2 regions of the Exiguobacterium sp. SH5S4 genome follow, and region 1 is predicted to be linked to the other one. Evidence: riboswitches for the same ligand, from Rfam matches in the RefSeq annotation. Region 1 holds a riboswitch; the other holds the start of a gene.
The links. Region 1 has a riboswitch for FMN ahead of EVJ32_RS00670 (ECF transporter S component). Riboswitches for the same ligand answer to the same signal wherever they lie in the genome.

Region 1 (11,176 bases):
CGATGATACCCCCGAATACCCCCATTTGGAGCGTCGGGATGCCAAGTACCGATGCATAGGCAGGATCCCCCTGGACAATTTCTGCAGTAATCCCGTTCCACGTACTAATAACTTTGTTCATGATCAAATAACCAACGATAGCTGCTAACCCGGCAACACCGTCTCCGTTGGCCAGCCCAATGGCGACCCCGACGGCGAACAACAGACCTAAATTGGCAAACACGATATCCCCGGCATCGGTCATGACTTGCCAAACGAGGACGAGTGCATCATTTGCCAAGAAAGGTAACAGCGAAACGAGATCAGGATTTTGGAACGCAGTACCAAAGGCGAGTAATAGACCGGCTGCCGGCAAAATCGCAACCGGAAGCATGAGCGCTTTCCCGATCCGCTGCAATACACCAAACACTTTCTTCCACATCATGGTTCCTCCTTTTGTCAGAATACTTACTTTTCCCCATCTGATACCAGGCTGAAACCGTTTCCCCACACAAAAAAAGCCAACCCTTAACGGATTGGCTTAATACTTAGTTTGCTTTCTTTTCGTTACCTGAAGCGATGACCGCTTGCATCTCTGATTTCAATGCATCCGAACGCGGTCCAAAGATGGCTTGAATGTTGTTACCGACTTCGAGGACACCAGCTGCCCCGAGACGTTTCAACTCTTCTTTGTTCACTTGGCTCTTATCTTTAACTTCGACGCGAAGACGTGTGATACATGCGTCAAGGTGTTTGATGTTTTGTGAACCACCGAAACCAACGAGGATATCTTGTGCAAGTTCCGAACCAGTAGCAGTTGATTGCTCAACAACTTCATCTTCACGGCCCGGTGTTTTAAGGTTGAACTTACGGATAACGAAACGGAATCCGAAGTAGTAGATGACTGCGAACGCAAGTCCGACTGGAATGACGAGCCACCAGTCTGTACGGTTAGGAAGAACACCGAAGAGAAGGTAGTCGATCAAACCGCCTGAGAACGTCATCCCGATTTTGACGTTCAAAATGTGCATGACCATGAATGAAAGACCAGCGAAGACTGCGTGTACTGCGAAGAGCAATGGAGCGACGAACAAGAATGAGAACTCGATCGGCTCTGTGATACCTGTCAAGAACGATGTGAGTGCTGCCGAAGCCAAGAGACCACCGACGACCGCTTTACGTTCAGGACGTGCTTCATGGTACATCGCAAGTGCTGCTGCAGGAAGACCGAACATCATGAACGGGTATTTACCAGTCATGAACGTACCGGCTGTAAGCTCGGCACCGTCACGGATTTGAGCGAAGAAGATCGCTTGGTCACCGCGGACAATCGTACCAGCTGCATCCGTGTATGATCCGAATTCGAACCAGAACGGTGAGTAGAAGATATGGTGCAAACCGAACGGAATCAATGAACGTTCGATTAAACCGAAGACGAACGCCGCTAACGTGCGGTTTTCAGTCAACATGAAGTTCGAGAACGTGTTCAATCCGTGCTGAACCGGTGGCCAGATGAGAAGCATGACGAAACCAGCGACGACAGCCAATACAGCTGTGACGATCGGGACGAAGCGCTTACCAGCGAAGAAGCCAAGGAATTGCGGCAATTCGATATTGAAGTACTTATTGTATGCCCAGGCCGCTATCAGACCGACGATGATACCACCGAAGACACCTGTTTGAAGTGTTGGGATACCAAGGACTGACGCGTAAGACGGGTCACCTTGTGCGATGATCTCAGGTGTGAGTTCGAGCCAAACACCCATGACTTTGTTCATGATGAGGAACCCGACGATGGCTGCGAGTCCGGCAACGCCGTCCCCTGCTAAACCGATCGCGACACCGACTGCGAATAAGAGTGCTAAGTTCGAGAAGATAATTCCGCCTGCTTGCTCCATGAGCTGAGCAAACTTGACAACGCCTGCGTTCGTCAACCAACCAGCGCGTGACGTAAGGGCTGGGTTTTGCATCGCGTTACCGAATGCGAGAAGAAGACCGGCTGCCGGCAAGATCGCAACAGGAAGCATAAGCGCTTTACCGACTTTTTGAAGAACACCAAAAATCTGCTTAAACATGATAAATCCTCCTTTTGTAATTGTTTGTGTTGAAACCGAACGTAGATGTCAGACAACCGACGTATCTAAACGTTTTCATAATGAACGTTTATAAAAACAGAAACAGGCATGAATAAGGTACAGAACGTAGACTTCTCCTAAATAGAGAAATCGTAGCCGTTCCACTCCTTACTCATGCCTGATCGAATCAGTAACACGTAAGATACGTGGTATCAGTTATCTACTTGTAGTCAGTCGCTGGAGATGCATCGTCAAATATGTCGCTTCACCTCGTGGGACAGGACGCTTTAATTCGCGTTCCATGATGCCCATCAGCTCCCAAGCAGTACTATAGCATAGCGGATATTCTTCACGCAACACCTTTTCTATTTTTTGTGGGGCCTCGACCGTCTCACCTGTCGCAACCCGCTCAACGGCGTACCTTAAGTGCCGAAGTAAGCGCTTATAATCGAGCGAAGTCCGGTCCATTTTGACGTTCAAACGACTCTCAATCGTCTGAACGATCTGTCCGATGATTTGATTATGACGATTGACTTCGAGGACGTTTTTAAACGTCGTCGCCGAATGGATATGAAGGGCGATAAATCCGACTTCGGCATCAGGAAGCAACACGTCGAGGCGCTCGTGGATCATGTCGACGATCCGTTCGGCGAGCGCGTACTCGTTCGGATAGAGCGATTCGGTCTCGAGCAAGAACGGATTCGTCACTTCCATCCCTTGCTCGATTCGTTTCATCGTAAAGAACAAGTGATCGGTCAGGCCGATGTGGATATGTTGGTCAACTTTTTTCCCCGTGCTGCTCTCGATAAAGCCGACGATGTCTTGCATGAAGGCGATGAAGTCTTCATCGACGTGCTTCACGAGCTCGCGGTATTGAGATTGCTCTTCTTTGTCCGTCAATTGATACACTTTCTCCGGGACGCTGGCCGGGTCGACGAGATCGCCCGCTTTCTTGCCGAAGCCAATCCCCTTCCCAAGCAGAATGACTTCCGGATCCGTATCATGTTGACAGATGACAACGCTATTATTCAACACTTTTTTGATCGTATACATCGGTAATGTCATTCGTATCGCATCCCTTACTAATTTAAATCGTTATCTTATCTAGTATATCGGTTCAGCTTCTAAAAAAGTAGGCAGAAACCAAAAAAAGACGAACATTTCTGTCGTCTTTAAAACATCGAGTAACCGCTCTTACGCAAGTACCGGATGGTGACCCCTGCCAAGATGGCACCGAGCAATCCGAATCCGAGCATAAAAATGTCGAGAAACTGCAGACCGAGCAGACGCTCATAGACGTTCGCGAGCGCGGTCGATGTTTCCGTGACGTAGCTTGACAGCTTGACGTTGTCGATCATCATGATGACGAAAATCGGATAGATGAACACGAGCGTCCACGTCTTTTTGAGCAGCATATTCAAGATGAACCCGATGCTGAAGAAGATGACTAAATATAAAATCGCGCCGATGACGGCTTGGATGATATGCATGTGATTGCCCCCTTTTCCCGTTGTCTATTATACCGAAAAGAAATCCGCTTGGTCAAAGAAGTTCACTGAATCGTTGACATGAAAAAACAGCCCGTTCAAATGAACAGGCTGCTCGTTGGCTCAACCGAATCAGAATTTACCTTTTTTAAGGACGAGACCGTATTTTTTGAGCTCGATAAAGTGTTTGTTGTCGATGACTTTCTTCATGAATGAAGCGTTGCGACCGAAGATCTTTTTGCCCATGACGATTCCGATTCCATCGTTATGGCCAAGTGACGCGACCGTCCCTTTGCTCTCATACGTGAACTTCGAAGTCGACTTGCCGTTGATGAGCGCAGCGATATTTTTCGCCACGTTGTGCGCTTGCTGTGTCGCAATTTGCGCCGTCGGCGGGTACGGACGGTTTGATACCGGATCCATGACCGCTGAGCAGTCACCGATGATGAAGACGTTATCGTGGCCAGGGGCACGGTTGTCTGCCTCGACCATGACGCGGTTACGGACCGCTTCGAAGCCAGACTTCTCTACGGTCGGACTGCCGCTGACGCCGCCTGTCCACAGGATCGTGTTCGCTGCGATCGTCTCTGTCGTCTCACCTTGGAGTGGACCGAACGTGACGACACCTGGCTCTACAGCTTTGATGCCGTTGCCGAGTTTCATCTCGACGCCGTTACGCTCGAGCCATTTTTGCGCATACGTCGTGAGTTCCGGGTCGAACCCTGGAAGAACCGTTGGCGCTGCCTCGATGTTGACGATGCGGACCGCTTCACGGGGAACATCGTACTGTTTGCAAAGTTCAGGGACACGGTTGACGAGCTCACCGAGGAACTCGATACCTGTGAATCCGGCACCACCGACGACGATCGTGACGAATGCACGGTCAGATGATCCGCTTGTCTTGTATTGTGCGAACGAGTACTCGATATGTTCTTTAATTTTACGAACGCTGTTGAGCGAGTTGATCGTCATCGCGTTCTCTTTAAGGCCCGGGATACCAAACGTTTCCGGTACGCCACCGAGGGCGAAGACGACGTAATCGTACTCGACAGTCGATCCGTCTTCGAGCATCACTTGTTTGGCTGTAGTATCGACGCGATCGACGATCCCTTTGACAAGTTTAACGCGTGATGCATTGACGACATCGTTAATGTAGACACGAGCTTGCTCAGGCTTCATCGTTCCGGCCGCCGGCTCATGAAGCCAAGTCGTTTGGTAATGGTAATCGTGTTTGTTGATCAACGTGATGTTTGCATCTCCAGCTGAGAGCGTCTTTTGCAGGTTTACTGCCGTGATGAGTCCACCGAAACCTGCGCCGAGGATAACAATGTTAGGTCGTTTCATGTTCATTTCCACCTTATTTTAAAAGTTTTGTTTTCCTGAACAACTATGTTGTGTGTTTTTTCACATAGATGTTCACAATAAAGCCTAATTCTTGTTCAACCAATGTTCACAATTGCTTCCCGTTCATTGTACGACGTTTAATCTGTTTTCTCAATGAAAAAGCTTATCTTCTTGAATTTTTTTCGAAAGTATTGCATCTTTGTACTGAATGGATTTAGTTCACGTTAGACCATATAATAGAAGTACACGCTTCATGAGGAGGAATTCGATGAAATCGACGAAAGATGTAGTCATTATCGGTGGCGGTCCGATCGGACTGTTCACCGCATTTTATGCAGGTATGCGCCAACTCGATGCGACGTTGATCGAAAGCTTGCCGCAACTAGGCGGGCAATTATCGACGCTCTATCCAGAGAAATATATTTATGACATCGCCGGCTTCCCGAAAGTGAAGGCCCAAGACTTGGTCGACCAACTGAAAGCGCAAGCCGATCAGTTCGAACAAGATTATCGCCTTGGCGAGACGGTCGAAACGGTCGAGCGACTCGAAGACGGTACGTTCCACATCTCGACGAACAAGGACGAGTACCATACGAAAGCGATCATCATCACAGCCGGCAACGGCGCGTTCGCCGCACGTCCGCTCGGACTGGACGGTTGTGAAGATTATGCGAACCTTCATTACTTCGTCGACAGCATGGAGAAATTCCGCGACCGTCGCGTCATGATCGCCGGCGGCGGCGACTCGGCCGTCGACTGGGCACTCATGCTCGAAGGTATCGCCAAAGAAGTCCATATCGTCCACCGTCGTGACCGCTTCCGGGCTCACGAGCATACGGTCGAACAAATGAAGGCCTCGACGATCAACGTCTGGACGCCTTATAATATCGAATCACTCTCAGGCGCGACGCATATCGAGTCGGTCGAACTGACGGACAAAGATGGCGAATCGAAGTTCGTCGACATCGACGACTTGATTTGTAACTACGGGTTCGTCTCATCGCTCGGCCCGATCAAAAACTGGGGCATGGAGTTTGAGAAAAACACGATCCGTGTCGACTCACGGATGGAGACGACAGTCGCCGGCATCTTCGCTTGCGGTGACATCGCCACGTACGAAGGCAAAGTGAAATTGATCGCGACCGGCTTCGGTGAAGCACCGATCGCCATCAACCAAGTGAAGCAGCTCGTCGACCCGACAGCGCGTCACCCACAACATTCAACCTCGGTATTTGCCGGGAAATAAAGACTGGCCTCTCATCTGCGAACGATGAGAGGCCGTTTTTTCATTTGCGGATCGTTTGAATGATGACACGGTCAATCCAATCATCGAGTTGCGTGAACACGAAGCCAGCTTTTTTCGCCTCGGCGTTCGACATGTAGTAGTCGACGTCCGTATCGTACGGGGACGACGCCCCATCCTTAATGATTTGGACCGGTTTACCGATATGCTGTCCAATTCGTTCCATGAGCGCACCTAGCGAGATGAAGCCGTCGCTCGCGGCGTTGAACGGCCCCCTCACGTCGGCACGGCCGATCCATTCCAAGAAAGCTGCCGCCTCGAAACTCGAGATGAATCCCATCAACGCCTCCGGGTGATGTAATACGATCGGTTCTTCGTTCCGAACCGCGTCGACATAAAATTTTAACCGGTCGGTGTAATCATCCGGCCCTAGGACGATCGGCAACCGCACCGTCGTGACCGGGAATGAGGCCCGATGGAAGAAGTACGATTCGGCCTCTCGTTTCCCTTGTCCGTAATCGTGTTCCGCGTCGAGGTGATATTCATGATGGAGCGGATTGAAGTCGCTCTCTTTTAAAGCTGCCTCTGGCGCATATACGGACATCGTCGACGTGAGCACATATTTCCCGACCCGGTCCATGAAGGCGTCTGTCGCGATCTTCGCCTGATACGGATTGAAACAAATATTGTCGTAGACGAGGTCATACTCGTTGCGTGCGAGGTCTTTCATCGTCGCGACCGACTGACGGTCGCCTTTAATGGAGCGGATGCCTTCCGCTTCCGGCACTTGCAGCTGACCGCGTGTGACGATCGTCACGTCGTCCCCCGCTTCAGCGAGACGGAGCGCGAGCCGTTTCCCAAAGTAACGTGAGCCACCGAAAATCAACACTTTCCTCATCGTACCTACCCCCTTCTCATCCTTCTCCATCCAATATTCCCGTTCATTTCCTCTCATTAACATGCTCACCAAAAAAGGTTGCCGAACATGTCGGCAACCCGTCTATCGTTTAGCAATCCCCGGGCGTGCCGGCGTTCGCCGCCGTCCGGAAACTCGAGCCGCAACCGCACGTCGCGATCGCGTTCGGATTTTTGATCGTGAAGCCCCCGCCAAGCATCGACTGCTTGTAGTCGATCTCGAGCCCGTCGACGACACCGTGGTCAGCTTCGGCGACGATGACGCGGACACCGTAATGGTCGAACTGGACATCCTTGTCCGTCTTGTCTTCATCGAACCCCATCCCATAGGATAGGCCGGTACACCCACCGCCTTGGACTTTGATCCGTAAGAACTGATTTTCAGGGCGTTCGGTCTGTTTCATCATATCGATGACTTGTAGTGCGGCTGGCTCTGTCAAATGAATCATCTGAACTCCTCCTCATTTATCTTCACTTCAAGTCAACTGACTTGTGATTTTGTGAAATATCTTGTATAACTAAACTGTAACAAAAAAAATTAAATCGTTCCATCTTCGGGGCAGGGTGAAATTCCCGACCGGCGGTATTGAAGACAAGTTCTTCTCAGCCCGTGAGCGAGCAAGGCGTTGCTTGCTGATTTCGTGAGATTCGAAAGCCGACAGTAAAGTCTGGATGGGAGAAGATGGCGGCATCCGACCGATATTTGGATGTTTTCTTTGGCGTGGCTTAAACGTTGACGAGAACATCTGTTTCGTATGCGCGTAAACTCTCCCGATTGTTCACACAATCGGGTTTTTCTATGCGACGGGTGCCATTCATCAAGGAGCGACAAAAGGAGAGATTTTGATGAAAACAACGCGCAACAAACGATTGACAACACTGGTGACGCTATCGATGCTCGGGGCGATTTCATTCGTCCTCATGCTCTTTAACTTCCCGCTACCCTTCCTGCCACCATTCCTAAAAGTGGACTTCAGTGACATCCCAGCGCTCGTCGCCGGTATCGTCTTCTCGCCACTCGCAGGTGTCGTGGTCGTCGCTCTCAAAAACGTCCTCTACTATGTCTTTAACGGTGGCGGCGTCCCGGTCGGTGAAGTCGCGAACTTCTTCGCAGGTGTCGCCTTCATATATCCGGTCGCTTGGTTCTACCATAAACGTAAAACGAATAAAGCGCTCGCTTCAGGCCTCGTGGCAGGTACGATCACGATGGCGCTCAGCTTGGCGATTTTGAACTACCTACTCATTTTACCAGCTTACGCGTTCTTCTTCGGAATGGCCGAGATGGCCGATCCGGCAGTCAAAACGAACCTCGTCTTGTACGGCATCTTACCGTTCAACTTGATTAAGGCATTATTGATCACCGCCTTGTTCGTCCCGCTCTTCCTGAAGTTGAAGCCGTGGATCGAACGTCAACACATGCAACTGCAAGCTTAACGCCCAATCACCCAAGGGAGACATCCCTTGGGTGATTTTTTGTAGTCACTATATGGCAACCATGAACAAGAGCGCCCACCGGAGTGAGCGCTCTTGTTTGTGAATAACGATTAGAGAAGAAGACCAGCGAGAGTCGCTGACATCAAGTTCGCAAGCGTACCTGCGAGAATCGCGAGGACACCCATACGTGCGATGTCGTTACGACGGTTCGGAGCCATACCACCAAGACCACCGAGAAGGATGGCAAGTGATGAGATGTTGGCGAATCCACAGAGTGCGAACGCGATCATCGCTTCTGTACGAGCTGACAAATCACCTGAACCGATGATCGGTGCGAACTCAGAGAAGGCAACGAATTCGTTCAAGACGAGTTTTTGTCCAAGGAAGCTACCGAATTGTACGGCATCTGCCCATGGTACACCGATGACGAACGCGAGCGGTGCAAACACGTAACCAAGGATCAATTGAAGTGAGAGGCCTTCTAGACCGAACCAACCACCGATTCCACCGAGAAGCAAGTTGACGAGTGCGATCAATGAAACGAAGGCAAGAAGCATCGCACCGACGTTCAATGCGAGGAACAAACCGTCTGACGCACCGCGAGCGGCCGCATCGACGAAGTTTGCTGCTTTGTTCTCTTCATCTTCAGCAATTTCGATATCATCATCCGGAGTTTCTGTTTCCGGAACGATGATTTTCGCAAACATCAAACCAGCAGGCGCTGCCATGAAGCTCGCTGCGAGCAAGTACTCGAGCGGAACACCGAGTGCGGCGTATCCAGCAAGTACCGAACCGGCAACCGATGCGAGACCACCGACCATGACGGCAAACAATTCTGATTGTGTCATTGATGGGAGGTAAGGCTTGATGACGAGCGGTGCTTCCGTCTGACCGACGAAGATGTTCGCCGTCGCTGAGAGCGATTCTTTACGTGACGTACCGAGTGCTTTTGCAAGTGCCGTACCGAGGATTCGGATGACCCACTGCATGACACCGATGTAGTAAAGAAAGGCAATTAACGAAGACATAAAGATGATGATCGGTAAGACCTGGAACGCGAAGACGAAGTTGTCTCCCCCGACAGCCGAACCGAAGACAAAGCCGATCCCGGCGTTCGCCGTGTTCAAGACGTTTTGGACGCCTCCTGAGATAAACTCTAACGCCGCGCGTCCTGCCGATGTGAAAAGGACGAGGAATGCGAATGTAAACTGGACCGCGAAGGCGGCAAGAACAGTACGCCATTTGATGGCTTTACGGTTGGTCGAGAAGATGTAAGCGATTCCAATTAATGCCAAAATACCAACCACGCTCATGATGTTCATTGGTGTTGTGCTCCTTTCATATTGAAAAACCGACGATTGTGTTATACCCGAATCGAGATGTGCCCTACCGTTTGAAACGCTTTCTTTTTCTGTTGTTAAACGTCAGACAACCTACATTCGAACCTCTTAGAATATAACAGACCGTTTTTAAAAAAGCAACGGGTCAAAAAGAAAAAAGTTTGAGATTTCTCAAACTTTTTTACCAGGCCATCTCTTCGATTTTTTCATACACGTTCGTGACAAGTTGCTCCGGCGTCTCCCCGATCACGACTTCTCCGTCGACGAGACAGAACAAGTCGAGCGAGCAGACCCCACAGTAGCCGGTACAGCCATATTCGACGACGTCTAGGTCAGGATCGGACTCTAGTTTTGCCCGGGCGATCTGTGAACCCATCGCTAAGTTCGAGGCACAAAACTCGATGATCGGATTCATCATTTTTTTCACCGTCTTTCTTCCCCTATTGCGGGAAAATGGTTCTTCTACGAGGTATTATATCATGGTACAGTTAGAGAGTAACAAAGGGGGATTTTTATGCGCAAATTAGTCGTCTTAGGAGGCGGTTACGGGGGTATGCGTGTAATCGAACGCGTCCTCGGCCATCAGCTGAAGGACGTATCGATCACATTAATCGACCGTCTACCTTATCACGGATTAAAAACAGAGTATTATGCACTAGCCGCCGGAACGGTATCCGATCGTGACATCCGTGTCGATTTCCCGGAAGAAGTCGACTACATATACGGGCAAGTCACGGACATCGATACGACCGACAAGATGGTGTTGCTCGCAAGCGGGGAAAAAGTGCCGTACGACGACCTCGTCATCGGCTTAGGCTGCGAGGACAAATACCATAACGTGCCCGGCGCCGCCGAGTTCACGTACAGTATCCAAACGTTAGAAGAGTCACGCAAGACGCAACAAGCGATCAACGGCTTGTCGCCCGGTTCGATCGTCTCGATCGTCGGGGCCGGCCTATCCGGTGTCGAGCTCGCGAGCGAACTCCGGGAGAGCCGTCCCGATCTGACCGTCCGACTGTTCGACCGTGGCCCTTCCGTCCTGTCCTTTTTATCGAGCCGTGTCTCGATGTACGTTCAATCGTGGTTTGAAGAGCACGGTGTCGAAGTCATCAACAATGCCAACATCGTCCGGGTCGACCCAGACGGTCTGTGGAACCATGAACAACACTTTGCCGCCGACTTGACGGTTTGGACGGCTGGGATCCAACCGGTCGCCGTCGTCCGGAACCAAGGCTGGGAGCTCGATGGGGGCGGCCGCGTGAAACTGACACCGCATCACTACGTTCCCGATTTGCCTGACGTCTTCGTCGTCGGTGACAACGCCAGCCTCCCGTACGCACCTTCAGGTCAACTCGCCGA
Region 2 (11,176 bases), on a different contig from region 1:
ATTGAACGACGTCGCGTCGTATCCGTTGTCGGTCTTCTTGGTTGACCTCGACCATTTTAAATCGATTAACGATACGTACGGCCATGCGTTCGGTGACGAAGTGTTGATTGAAGCGGGGGTCCTGTTCAACCGGCTCGTCCGGAGCAGTGACCTCGTCACGCGTTACGGCGGCGAAGAGTTCGTCTTCGTGTTCCCGAGGACGAACGAGGCGGCGGGGATTGTGACCGGTGAGAAGATTCGGCAAGCGCTCCGGTCACACCCGTTCGGGACGGAAGGAATCCGGGTCCAAGTGACGGCGAGCATCGGCATCGAGACGATTCATGAATACGAAGAGCTCGATACGGTGTTGCGGCATGCCGACCGGGCGATGTACGTCGGGGCGAAGTTTAACGGGCGCGACCGTGTCGCCCATTACCGGGACACATCGACCGAACGAATTCAATGAAAAAAGGAGGACCGTTAAACGGTTCTCCTTTTTGAATGAATGATTATGATTTCTGGCTGAATATATCGGACTCGACCGCATGGATGGCAGCGGACCAAGACCCGTAACGATGCAAGATCGCTTTCGTAGATGGCTTGTTGTTGCGTTTTGCCCATTCTCGGTACGCCTCGAATGAAAGAGAGAAGCCCATCTCATGAATCGCTTCTCGAAGAGCGTTCGACAACTCTGACTTCGAGTAAGTCACGCTCGCCTCAAGACCGGCTTCGGCGCAGGCATCATGCCACGAACCGAACGTCTTGACGATGTGGTAATGGCTCGGTGCTTTCGGGTGTAGTTTCCGCCATTCTTGATACTTCTTCAGCGTGATGATCGAACCCATGTCCCGTGAATAGAGGGCAAGCGTCTCGACGATATCGTCGCGTGTATATTTTGGCATTTTATCGGGTAAATCAACGGCGATTTCCCCATGCCATTCATAGCCGGCGATGGCGAGTGCCTCGGCCCATGATCCGAACTGTCGAATGATCGATTCGGGAGACGGCCAGTTTTGCTCCATCGCGAAGCGACGATAGACAGAGCGACGAGGACGTTCCTTTAATAAATCCCCGAGCAAACGAATACAGTGAATCATGCGTTGCTGTTCGGTTGATAAATGATGAGTATTAGTGGATAGCGTTTGACTCAATGATGGTTCCTCCTTCCATGGACTCATATCTGAACCGACAATGATGACGAAAGTGCTTCTACAATCATACTATCGGATAGTTTTTACGATTTATAAGCGCTTTTGTAAGTTTTTTATGTTAAAAATGGGACTCGGTAGGTATAAAGTTGGATAAAAGATTTAAAAAAAAGGTAACAGGCATATTACAAATTTAATATTATATGGATTCATTTGTAAACAAAAAGTTTTATTTTTGGTAAATTATATGAGTTCCATACGAAAATGTACCCAACTGGACAATGGGGTCATCGCCGTTGTCCAGTTGAGTACCCTTCTATAATAAATTTAATTTTCAGACTAATCAATAAAATTTTTCAAAATATACGAAAAAATTTTAAATGGTGGTCAATGAAACCGTGGTTCTGCTAAAATATCCGCATTGAGCGAATTTGAGAAAAGAGGATATTATGATATGACAATATGGTTATTTTACTTGCTGCTTGGTCTCGTCCAAGGGTTCACGGAACCGATCCCGATCTCGTCGAGCGGTCATTTGGTCATCTTCCAAGAGTTATTCAATATCGAATTACCGGGGCTGTCGTTCGAGATTTTCGTCAACTTTGCGTCGCTCCTCGCCGTCTTGACGATTTATCGCCAAGACGTCGTCCGGCTCGTCGTCAGTCTGTGGACGTTCTTATTTAAGAAAGACCGCAGCGAGGATACGATGATCGACGTCAAGTTCATCGGTCTCTTGCTCGTCGCGACCGTACCGGCCGGCGTGCTCGGCGTGTTATTCGGCGATTGGATCGGTGAGACGCTCAGCGGCGTCGCAACGGTCGGCTATACGTTGATCTTGACCGGGGTCGCACTTTGGTTCATCCGCAACATGCGCGGGAGTAAAGGTGACGGCGGTATCACGTTACGTGACGCCATCTTGATCGGTCTCGCCCAAGCGGTCGCGCTTATCCCAGGGATCAGCCGCTCGGGTGCCACGATCGTCATGGCGATGTTGCTCGGCATTAAACAAGAGTCGGCGCTCCGATTCTCGTTCTTCTTGTTCATCCCGGTCAGTCTCGGGACGATGATCTTGGACGGGCCGGTATTGTTCACCGATCCGACGACGCGCGATCTGTTCGGTCCGCTCGTCTTGGCGTTCATCGCCTCGTACGCGCTGACGGCCATCTCGCTCAAATGGTTCCAGCACATCATGGCGAAGGGTGAGCTCAAGTACTTCTCGTTCTATTGCTGGATCGTCGGTTTGCTCGTCGTCTTATTCTTGGCTTGATTGGAAGCGCTGCTCATCGGAGTGGCGCTTTTTTTGCGCTTTTATTTTTGCCTTCGATTCTTTTTTGCGCTAAAGTAAAGGAGTACAAACAAATATTCCTTCGGGGTCGGGTGCAATTCCCAACCGGCGGTGATGGGCGCAAGCCTTAAGTCCGTGACCCGGGCGCACGTGTGCGAACGGTGGATCTAGTGCGATTCTAGAGCCGACAGTATAGTCTGGATGGGAGAAGGAAAAAAGACAGGTCCTCGTGACCTGCGCTTCGTCGTACGTTTTTCTGTAAAGAAAACGTTTATTTGGCTCGACCAATGACGACTGAGACCTCCCGCCGAGACCCTAAGGACATCCTTAGGGTCTTTTTGTCTGTACGAAACAAGGAGGGAGAACGATGCAACAGTACATGCAACAAGCAATCCAATTGGCCAAGTCCGCTGCCGGACAGACCGGTGTGAACCCGCTCGTCGGGGCCGTTGTCGTCAAAGACGGTCGCGTCGTCGGATTCGGTGCCCATTTGAAGGCCGGTGAACCGCACGCCGAAGTGCACGCCATTCGCATGGCCGGTGCGTCCGCATACGGTGCGACGATTTATGTCACGCTCGAGCCGTGCTCGCACTACGGGAAGACGCCGCCGTGTGCCGACTTGATCGTCGAGTCGGGCATCAAGCGCGCCGTCATCGCGATGGAAGACCCGAACCCGCTCGTCGCAGGGAAAGGTGTCGCCCGTTTGAAGGCGGCCGGGATCGACGTCGAAGTCGGTCTGCTCGAAGCCGAGGCCCGTGCGCTCAATCCGGCGTTCCTACGTTCGCTTGAGACGAAACGGCCGTACGTCGTATTGAAGACGGCGACGAGCCTAGACGGGAAAGTCGCGCTCGACACGGGTGAGAGCCAGTGGGTGACCGGGACTGAAGCGAGACGTGACGTCCACGAACTACGGGCGACGGTCGATGCCGTCTTGACTGGAATCGGGACCGTGCTCGCCGACGACCCGGCCTTGACCGTCCGGCTCGACATGCCGACACGTCAGCCGCTTCGGGTCGTCCTCGACCGCGAGCTCCGCTTACCGCTCTCGAGTCAGCTCGTCCGGAGCGCGAAAGACGTGCCGGTGCTCGTCTATACGCTGTCCGATGATGAAGTGAAACGGACCGAGCTCGCTCAAAACGGTGTCGAGCTTGCCGACTATTCGACACTCGACAACGTCCTTCGTGACTTGCATGGTCGCGGCGTCGGCCGTTTGCTCATCGAGGCGGGACCGACGCTCGTGACGTCACTCTTTGACGGCCGATACGTCGACGAATGGGTCATGTATCAGTCACCGCGCGTGTTCGGTGGGAACCGAGGCGTCTATCGCTCGAGCCAAGCCGGACCGTTAGATGCGATCGAGCGCTTCGCGATCGGCTCGGTCGAGACGGTCGGTACCGACATCAAGCTCGTCATGAGAAAGGGGGAGTCCGATGTTCACGGGAATCGTTGAAGAAATCGGCAGTGTGAAAGCCGTGAAGCGGAACGGGCCGTCGCTACGGCTCACGCTCGCGGGCAAGATCGTGTTAGAAGACGTGAAGCTCGGCGACAGCATCTCGGTGAACGGGATTTGCCTGACCGTGACGGCGTTTGATCAAACGAGTTTTGCCGTCGACGTCATGCCGGAGACGCTCAAAGCGTCAAGTCTAGACGGGGTCCGCCCTGGAACGGACGTCAACCTCGAGCGGGCGATGCCGGCGAACGGTCGCTTTGGCGGTCACTTCGTCTCGGGACACGTCGACGGGGTCGGTCGCATCGTCAAGAAGCGTCCGCTCGCGAACGCGGTCTACATCGATATTAGTTGCGAGCCGTCGTTGCTCCGTTTCATCGTCCCTAAAGGTTCGATCTCGGTCGACGGGACGAGCTTGACGGTGTATGAGGTCACTGAACGCGGCTTCACGCTGTCGCTCATCCCGCATACGTACAGTGAGACGGTGCTCGGGATGAAGCAGGCTGGGGATAAGGTCAATTTGGAATGCGATATGTTGGCTAAATATATGGAAAAGCTAGTGAATCAAAAAGACATGACGCTCGAATCACTTGCGTCGATGGGATACGGAAAGGCGGGATGGTGATGTTTCACACAATCGAACAAGCAATCGAAGATTTGAAAATGGGGCGTCCGATCATCGTCGTCGATGACGAGGACCGGGAGAACGAAGGTGACTTCGTCGTCCTCGCCGATAAGATGACGGCCGAGACGATGAACTTCCTCATCACGGAAGGGAAAGGGCTCGTCTGTGCCGCCCTGGCGGAAGAAGTCGCCGTCCGGCTCGACTTGTCGCCGATGGTCGACAACAGCACCGATCCACACGGGACGGCGTTCACCGTCAGTGTCGACCATGTCGACTCGACGACGGGCATCTCGGCGAGCGAACGGGCCCACACGGTCCGCGAGCTGGCCAATGCGAACGCGCGTCCGGCCGATTTTCAACGGCCGGGACACATCTTCCCGCTCATCGCGAAAAAAGGCGGCGTCTCGGTGCGGCGCGGCCACACCGAAGCGTCGGTCGATTTGGCCCGACTGTCAGGGAGTGAGCCGGTCGCCGTCATTTGCGAAATCATCCGTGAAGACGGCGAGATGGCTCGAGTACCGGACCTGGTCCACGTCGCGGAACGGCACGATTTGAAATTCATCACGATCGAGGAGCTCGTCCGCTATATGGAGACGGACCTCGTCGAACGAGAGGCGGACGTCAATCTCCCCTCGGCAAAAGGGACGTTTCGCCTGATCGGTTATCGAAACGTCCTTGACCGCGAAGAGCACGTCGCGCTCATCAAAGGCGAACTTGAACATGCGCCGCTCGTCCGCATCCATTCGGAATGTCTGACCGGTGACGTGTTCGGCTCTTACCGCTGCGACTGCGGTCCGCAACTTGATGCGTCACTCGCTAAAATTGAAGAAGAGGGCGGCGTCGTGCTCTACATGCGCCAAGAAGGGCGCGGCATCGGCTTACTGAATAAATTGAAGGCGTATGAACTGCAGGAGCAAGGGCTCGACACGGTCGAGGCGAACGTCGCGCTCGGGTTGCATACCGACTTGCGTGACTACCGGGTGAGCGCGGGCATGCTGCGTGACCTCGGCGTCACGAACGTGCGGCTCATGACGAACAACCCAGAGAAAGTCGATGCCTTGGAGGCGTGCGGCATCACCGTCGTCGAACGCGTCCCGATCATCGTCGGGGAGCACGCCGAGAATGAACGCTATCGCTTGACGAAACAACAAAAAATGAATCATTTTGGAGGAGAAGAATAATGTTGCATACATTTGAAGGTAACTTGGTTGGTAAAGGCTTGAAAATCGGGATCGTCGTCGGACGGTTCAACGATTTGATCACGATGCGCTTGCTCGACGGGGCGAAGGATGCGTTGAAGCGCCACGGCATCGAGCAAGACGACGTCGAGATCGCGTTCGTCCCGGGCGCGTTCGAACTTCCACTCGTCGCTAAAAAAATGGCGATGAGCAAGAAGTATGACGCCGTCATCACGCTCGGCGCAGTCATCCGTGGGGCGACGCCGCACTTCGACTACGTCTGCAGCGAAGCGGCGAAAGGTGTCGCCCAAGCGAGCTACCAGTCGGAAGTGCCGGTCATCTTCGGTGTCTTGACGACCGAGACGATCGAACAAGCGATCGAGCGGGCCGGCACGAAAGCCGGGAACAAAGGCTGGGAAGCAGCGACGGCGGCGATCGAGATGGCGAACTTGATGCGCACATTTTAAGTAGGACTATAACGGAGGAGAGCGACGTCGCTCTCCTCTTTTTTGATTGTTCAAATTGAGATTAGCGACGCGGGGACGACGGGAAAAGAATAGGGTGCGCATACAAAGCTTAAGGGGAGGCGATGGCGATGTGGGACGGGGTGGCTCAACTGAGTCCGGCCATGCAAGCCTTGCTCGGGACGTTGTTCACATGGGGCATGACGGCGCTCGGGGCGGCTGTCGTGTTCACGACGAAATCGATCAATCAACGGCTGATGGACGGGATGCTCGGATTTGCCGGCGGGGTGATGATTGCCGCCAGTTTTTGGTCGTTGCTCGCGCCGGCGATCGAGATGGCAGGACAGGACGCTTGGCCGGCCTGGTTGCCGGCCACAGTCGGCTTTTTATTGGGCGGATTCTTTTTATGGGGCATCGATCAACTGATTCCGCACTTGCACCCGACTTCCCCGCTCAGTGAGGCGGAAGGAATCGGCCCGTTCAAACGAAAGCGCAGCACGTTGCTCGTCTTAGCGATCACGTTGCACAACATACCGGAAGGACTAGCGATCGGGGTCGCGTTCGGGGCGGTCGCGGCTGACTTTCCATCGGCCTCGTTGACGGGTGCCATCGCCCTCGCGATCGGGATCGGGATTCAAAACTTTCCAGAAGGCGTGGCGGTGGCGCTGCCGTTAAGGCGGGACGGGATGTCACGACGAAAGAGTTTTTTCTACGGACAGCTGTCGGCCGTCGTCGAGCCGGTCGCCGCCTTATTCGGCGTTTGGGCGGTGTTTGTCATGGAGCCGCTACTGCCGTTCGCATTGAGCTTTGCCGCCGGGGCCATGATTTTTGTCGTCGTCGAAGAAGTCATCCCGGGGTCGCAAGAGAATGGCCATAAGGACTTGGCATCGATCGCCTTGATGCTTGGATTTACCGTCATGATGATTTTAGACGTGGCGTTAGGGTGAGGCCGACACAGAAAAAAGGCACGACGGGCTGTCCCGTCGTGCCTCCCTGGATTAAAACGTCTCTGACGTCGTTTTCGCTTGCATGTGGAGCTGGATGTAATCCGGCCCGCCTGCTTTTGAATCGGTCCCTGACATGTTGAAGCCGCCGAACGGCTGATAGCCGACGATGGCGCCTGTGCAACCACGGTTGAAGTACAAGTTGCCGACGTGGAAGTTTTGGCGTGCGTATTCTTGGTTCGAGCGGTCACGCGTCAGCACCGCGCCCGTCAAGCCGTACTCGGTGTTGTTGGCGATGTCGATCGCTTCTTTGAAGTCTTTCGCTTTCGTGAAGGCGACGATCGGCCCGAAGATCTCTTCTTGCATGAGACGTGCTTTCGGTGCGACGTCGGCGACGACCGTCGGCTCGACGAAGTAGCCGGTCGAGTCGTCCGCTTTACCGCCCGTGACGATGCGTCCTTCTTCTTTCGCGACGTCGAAGTATGACGTGACCTTCTTGAACGCGGCCGCATCGATGACCGGTCCCATGAAGTGTTCGTTCTGCTCGGTGTTTCCGACTGACAGTTCGTTCGTCAATTCGACGACGCGGTCGAGCACCGTGTCATACACGCTGTCGACGATGATGGCGCGTGAACAAGCTGAACATTTTTGTCCCGAGAAGCCGAACGACGATTTGACGATCGACTGGGCCGCGAGTTCGAGGTCCGCTGATTCGTCGACGACGATCGTGTCTTTTCCGCCCATCTCGGCGATGACGCGTTTGAGCCAGATTTGGCCATCGTTCAACTTCGAGGCACGCTCGTTGATGCGGAGACCCACGTCGCGTGAACCAGTGAAGCTGATGAAGCGCGTCTTCGGATGGTCGACGAGGTAGTCGCCGACTTCAGCGCCCGGTCCCGGGATGAAGTTGAGGACGCCTTTCGGGAGACCCGCTTCTTCCATGACCTCAACGAATTTCGCCGCGATGATCGGTGTCGTCGAAGCTGGCTTCAAGAGGATCGTGTTACCGGCGACGATGGCCGCGACGGCCGTCCCTGCCATGATCGCGAACGGGAAGTTCCATGGGCTGATAATGATCCCGACCCCGAGTGGGATGTAGTCATAGCGGTTGTACTCGCCCGGGCGACTCTCGACTTTCTTACCAGGTTTGAGTTCGAGCATTTGACGCGCATAGTACTCCATGAAGTCGATCGCTTCCGCCGTGTCCGCGTCCGCTTCATTCCAAGGCTTGCCCGCTTCTTTGACGAGGTAGGCCGAGAACTCGTGCTTCCGTTTACGGACGATGTTCGCCGCTTTGAACAAGACGTCGGCACGGACAGACGGGTCGACGTGACGCCACGTGTCGAACGCTTTGAGCGCTTCTTGCATCGCACGTTCCGCGAGTTCTTGGTTCGCTTTCGAGACGTGTCCGATGACTTCGTCTTTATTGGCCGGGTTGTAAGACGTGATCTTACCTTCCGTCGTCACTTTTTCCCCACCGATCACGAGCGGATAGTCCTGACCAAGCTCCCCGTTCACTTTCTCGATCGCCGCTTGAATCAAGGCAGCGTTCTCTTTGTTTGTAAAGTCTGTGAATGGTTCATGTTTGTATGGAATCATTCTCGTTCCCCCTTAAAGTGATTATGCAGTTAAGCGCTTACGTCTGTATTGTATCGGAATTCTTCATGAAATCCTAGTGAAACAATTTTCCGGAAAAGCGTGTCGTTTCCGCTCTAAATTCAGTCGTGGTAGGATGGTGAAAAGAGATTGATCGAGGAAGGAATGATTGGATGAGAAAATGGATGTTGCCGCTGGCGCTCACACTCATGCTCGGCGCTTGCGGGAATGAAGAGGCAGCACCGGTCGAAGAGACGAAACGACCGCTCCCGGACGAGGTCGAGACAGTGTATGAATCGTATCAACAAGCGCTCCGTGACGGAGACGCCGAGGCGCTCGCGGACATCGACTACGCTGCTGCCCGGACCGACATCCCGGCGACAGGTGCCGTGACGCGTGACCTGACGCCAGGTGACATCGTCGAGAGTTGGGTGAACGAGGACGAGGACGTCGCCTATATCGTCCATGAGATGGAGGATGGTGACGGGAACGAACTGCCGAACCGGCTCGCCAAAGTCGCGATCAAGGAAGGCGACGATTGGTCGCTCGTCGTCACACCAGCCTTGGTCCCGGCTGACGTGATCGGTGAGGTCGGGGAGTTGTTGACGGGGATTGAAGCGAGCGAGTACGGGGTGAACGCTGAAGCGAACGCCCGTCTCGCCGACGTGCCGGAAGATGAGGCCGGACCGATTTACGACCGGGTCAACGCCCAGACGGACTATGTCGCGCTCGAGGCGGACAATAACGTTTTCCTGCTCATGTCAGAGACGCTCACCGTCCCGGAAAACCAAGCGATCATGACCGATTACTTTAAAGCGTACCAGACGTGGTATATCGATAACGAGGCCGCGCTCCGCGATGCGGCCGCGATGGAAGACCCGGTCGACTATCTCGAAGTGCTCGACCCGCTCAAACAAAAACTAGAACAAGCGATCGACGGATATGACGAACAGCTCGTCGACCCGTCGTTCGGATAAGGAGGAAATCAGATGCTAGCACCAACATTTACACTACCGAACCAAAACGGGGACATGGTCGCACTCGAAGACTATCGCGGCCAGAAAGTCGTCCTCTATTTTTACCCGAGAGACGCGACGCCGGGCTGTACGACCGAGGCGTGCGATTTCCGTGACGCCGCACCGAAGATGAGCGGGGCCGTCGTCATCGGCATCTCGGCCGACAGCCAGAAGAAGCATCAAAACTTTATCGAGAAGAACGATTTGCCGTTCGACTTGCTCGTCGACGACACGCATGAAGTGTCAGAGCTATACGGCGTCTGGCAGCTGAAGAAGAATTACGGCAAGGAGTATTACGGCATCGTCCGCTCGACGTTCCTCATCAACGAGGACGGCTATATCGAAGAGGAGTGGCGCAGTGTCAAAGTGAACGGTCACGTCGACGAAGTCGTCGCGGCGCTCGCCAAATAAGCAAGACCCAGCCGATTTCCTGATAGAGGAAGTCGGTTTTTTGCTGAATTGAATCGTTACATTTTTATTTCAAATACTAAAGTCGGAAACAGGATAAAACCGAGTGTTGAACAGATATATTACAAAAACATTACGCGGAATCGGTATGATTTCACCCCGCGTCAACTTGACGAAGTTGAGAATGTTCTGAAAAATATAAACCAGTAGTCAAGCGAATACATACATAGGGGGAACATCACGTGAAGCAGTTTGAAAGTTGGGTGACGAGTCTATCGAACCTCGTCTGGGGACCACACTTGCTCATACTATTGATCGGGACGGGCATCTTCTTGACGTTCCGGCTCGGATTCATCCAAGTGACACGGCTCGGGTTCGGCTTGAAAGAAGCGTTCATCCCGAAAAAGCAGAGTGGGGCGGAAGCCGAAAAACGAAAACGGCAACGTGGGGACATCTCCCACTTCCAAGCGCTCATGACGGCGCTCGCGGCGACGGTCGGTACCGGCAACATGGTCGGGGTCGCGACCGCGATCGTCCTCGGAGGACCGGGTGCGATCGTCTGGATGTGGCTGAGTGGCTTCATCGGCATGGCGACAAAATACGCCGAGGCGATCCTTGCCGTCAAGTATCGTACCGTCGATGAACGGGGCGAGGTTGCCGGCGGCCCGATGTACTATTTAGAACACGGGCTTAAAAAACGTTGGCTCGGCATGACGTTCGCCTTGTTCGCCTCGATCGCCGCGTTCGGCATCGGCAATGGCGTCCAGACGAACTCGATCAGTTTAGCGCTGAACACGTCGTTCGGTGTCCCGATGGTCGCGACCGGTATCATCATGATGGTCCTGACGAGGTTCGTCATCCTCGGTGGCGTCAAATCGATCGGGAAAGTCGTCGGGATTTTCGTCCCGGTCATGATTTTCGCTTACGTCGGGGCCGGGCTCGCCATTTTAGTCATGAACTTCGACTTGATCCCGTCCGCACTCGCGACGATCTTCTCGAGTACGTTCAGTGCCGAAGCAATCGGCGGCGGGGCGCTCGGTGCCGCGATCCGTTACGGGGTCGCGCGCGGCGTATTCTCGAACGAGG

Region 2: linked by a shared signal. The riboswitch ahead of ribD (bifunctional diaminohydroxyphosphoribosylaminopyrimidine deaminase/5-amino-6-(5-phosphoribosylamino)uracil reductase RibD) and the one ahead of EVJ32_RS00670 (ECF transporter S component) in region 1 are both predicted to bind FMN.

The regions. Positions count from the first base shown of each region.
Region 1 is NZ_SJUQ01000001.1:134,522-145,697, reverse strand. Features, by position in the region: partial or broken gene ptsG (glucose-specific PTS transporter subunit IIBC) at 1-421, opposite strand, end outside; partial or broken gene ptsG (glucose-specific PTS transporter subunit IIBC) at 555-2,054, opposite strand; gene glcT (glucose PTS transporter transcription antiterminator GlcT) at 2,271-3,119, opposite strand; gene EVJ32_RS00695 (YuiB family protein) at 3,227-3,544, opposite strand; gene EVJ32_RS00690 (NAD(P)/FAD-dependent oxidoreductase) at 3,674-4,885, opposite strand; gene EVJ32_RS00685 (NAD(P)/FAD-dependent oxidoreductase) at 5,154-6,131, shown strand; gene EVJ32_RS00680 (Rossmann-fold NAD(P)-binding domain-containing protein) at 6,172-7,026, opposite strand; gene EVJ32_RS00675 (HesB/IscA family protein) at 7,136-7,492, opposite strand; FMN riboswitch at 7,590-7,731, shown strand; gene EVJ32_RS00670 (ECF transporter S component) at 7,890-8,477, shown strand; gene EVJ32_RS00665 (NupC/NupG family nucleoside CNT transporter) at 8,588-9,799, opposite strand; gene EVJ32_RS00660 (YuzB family protein) at 9,999-10,235, opposite strand; gene EVJ32_RS00655 (NAD(P)/FAD-dependent oxidoreductase) at 10,332-11,176, shown strand, end outside.
Region 2 is NZ_SJUQ01000003.1:143,529-154,704, forward strand. Features, by position in the region: gene EVJ32_RS03080 (GGDEF domain-containing protein) at 1-445, shown strand, start outside; gene EVJ32_RS03085 (homing endonuclease associated repeat-containing protein) at 489-1,130, opposite strand; gene EVJ32_RS03090 (undecaprenyl-diphosphate phosphatase) at 1,582-2,394, shown strand; FMN riboswitch at 2,487-2,629, shown strand; gene ribD (bifunctional diaminohydroxyphosphoribosylaminopyrimidine deaminase/5-amino-6-(5-phosphoribosylamino)uracil reductase RibD) at 2,780-3,862, shown strand; gene ribE (riboflavin synthase) at 3,843-4,484, shown strand; gene EVJ32_RS03105 (bifunctional 3,4-dihydroxy-2-butanone-4-phosphate synthase/GTP cyclohydrolase II) at 4,484-5,665, shown strand; gene ribH (6,7-dimethyl-8-ribityllumazine synthase) at 5,665-6,129, shown strand; gene EVJ32_RS03115 (ZIP family metal transporter) at 6,258-7,073, shown strand; gene pruA (L-glutamate gamma-semialdehyde dehydrogenase) at 7,125-8,669, opposite strand; gene EVJ32_RS03125 (hypothetical protein) at 8,840-9,643, shown strand; gene bcp (thioredoxin-dependent thiol peroxidase) at 9,656-10,093, shown strand; gene EVJ32_RS03135 (alanine/glycine:cation symporter family protein) at 10,333-11,176, shown strand, end outside.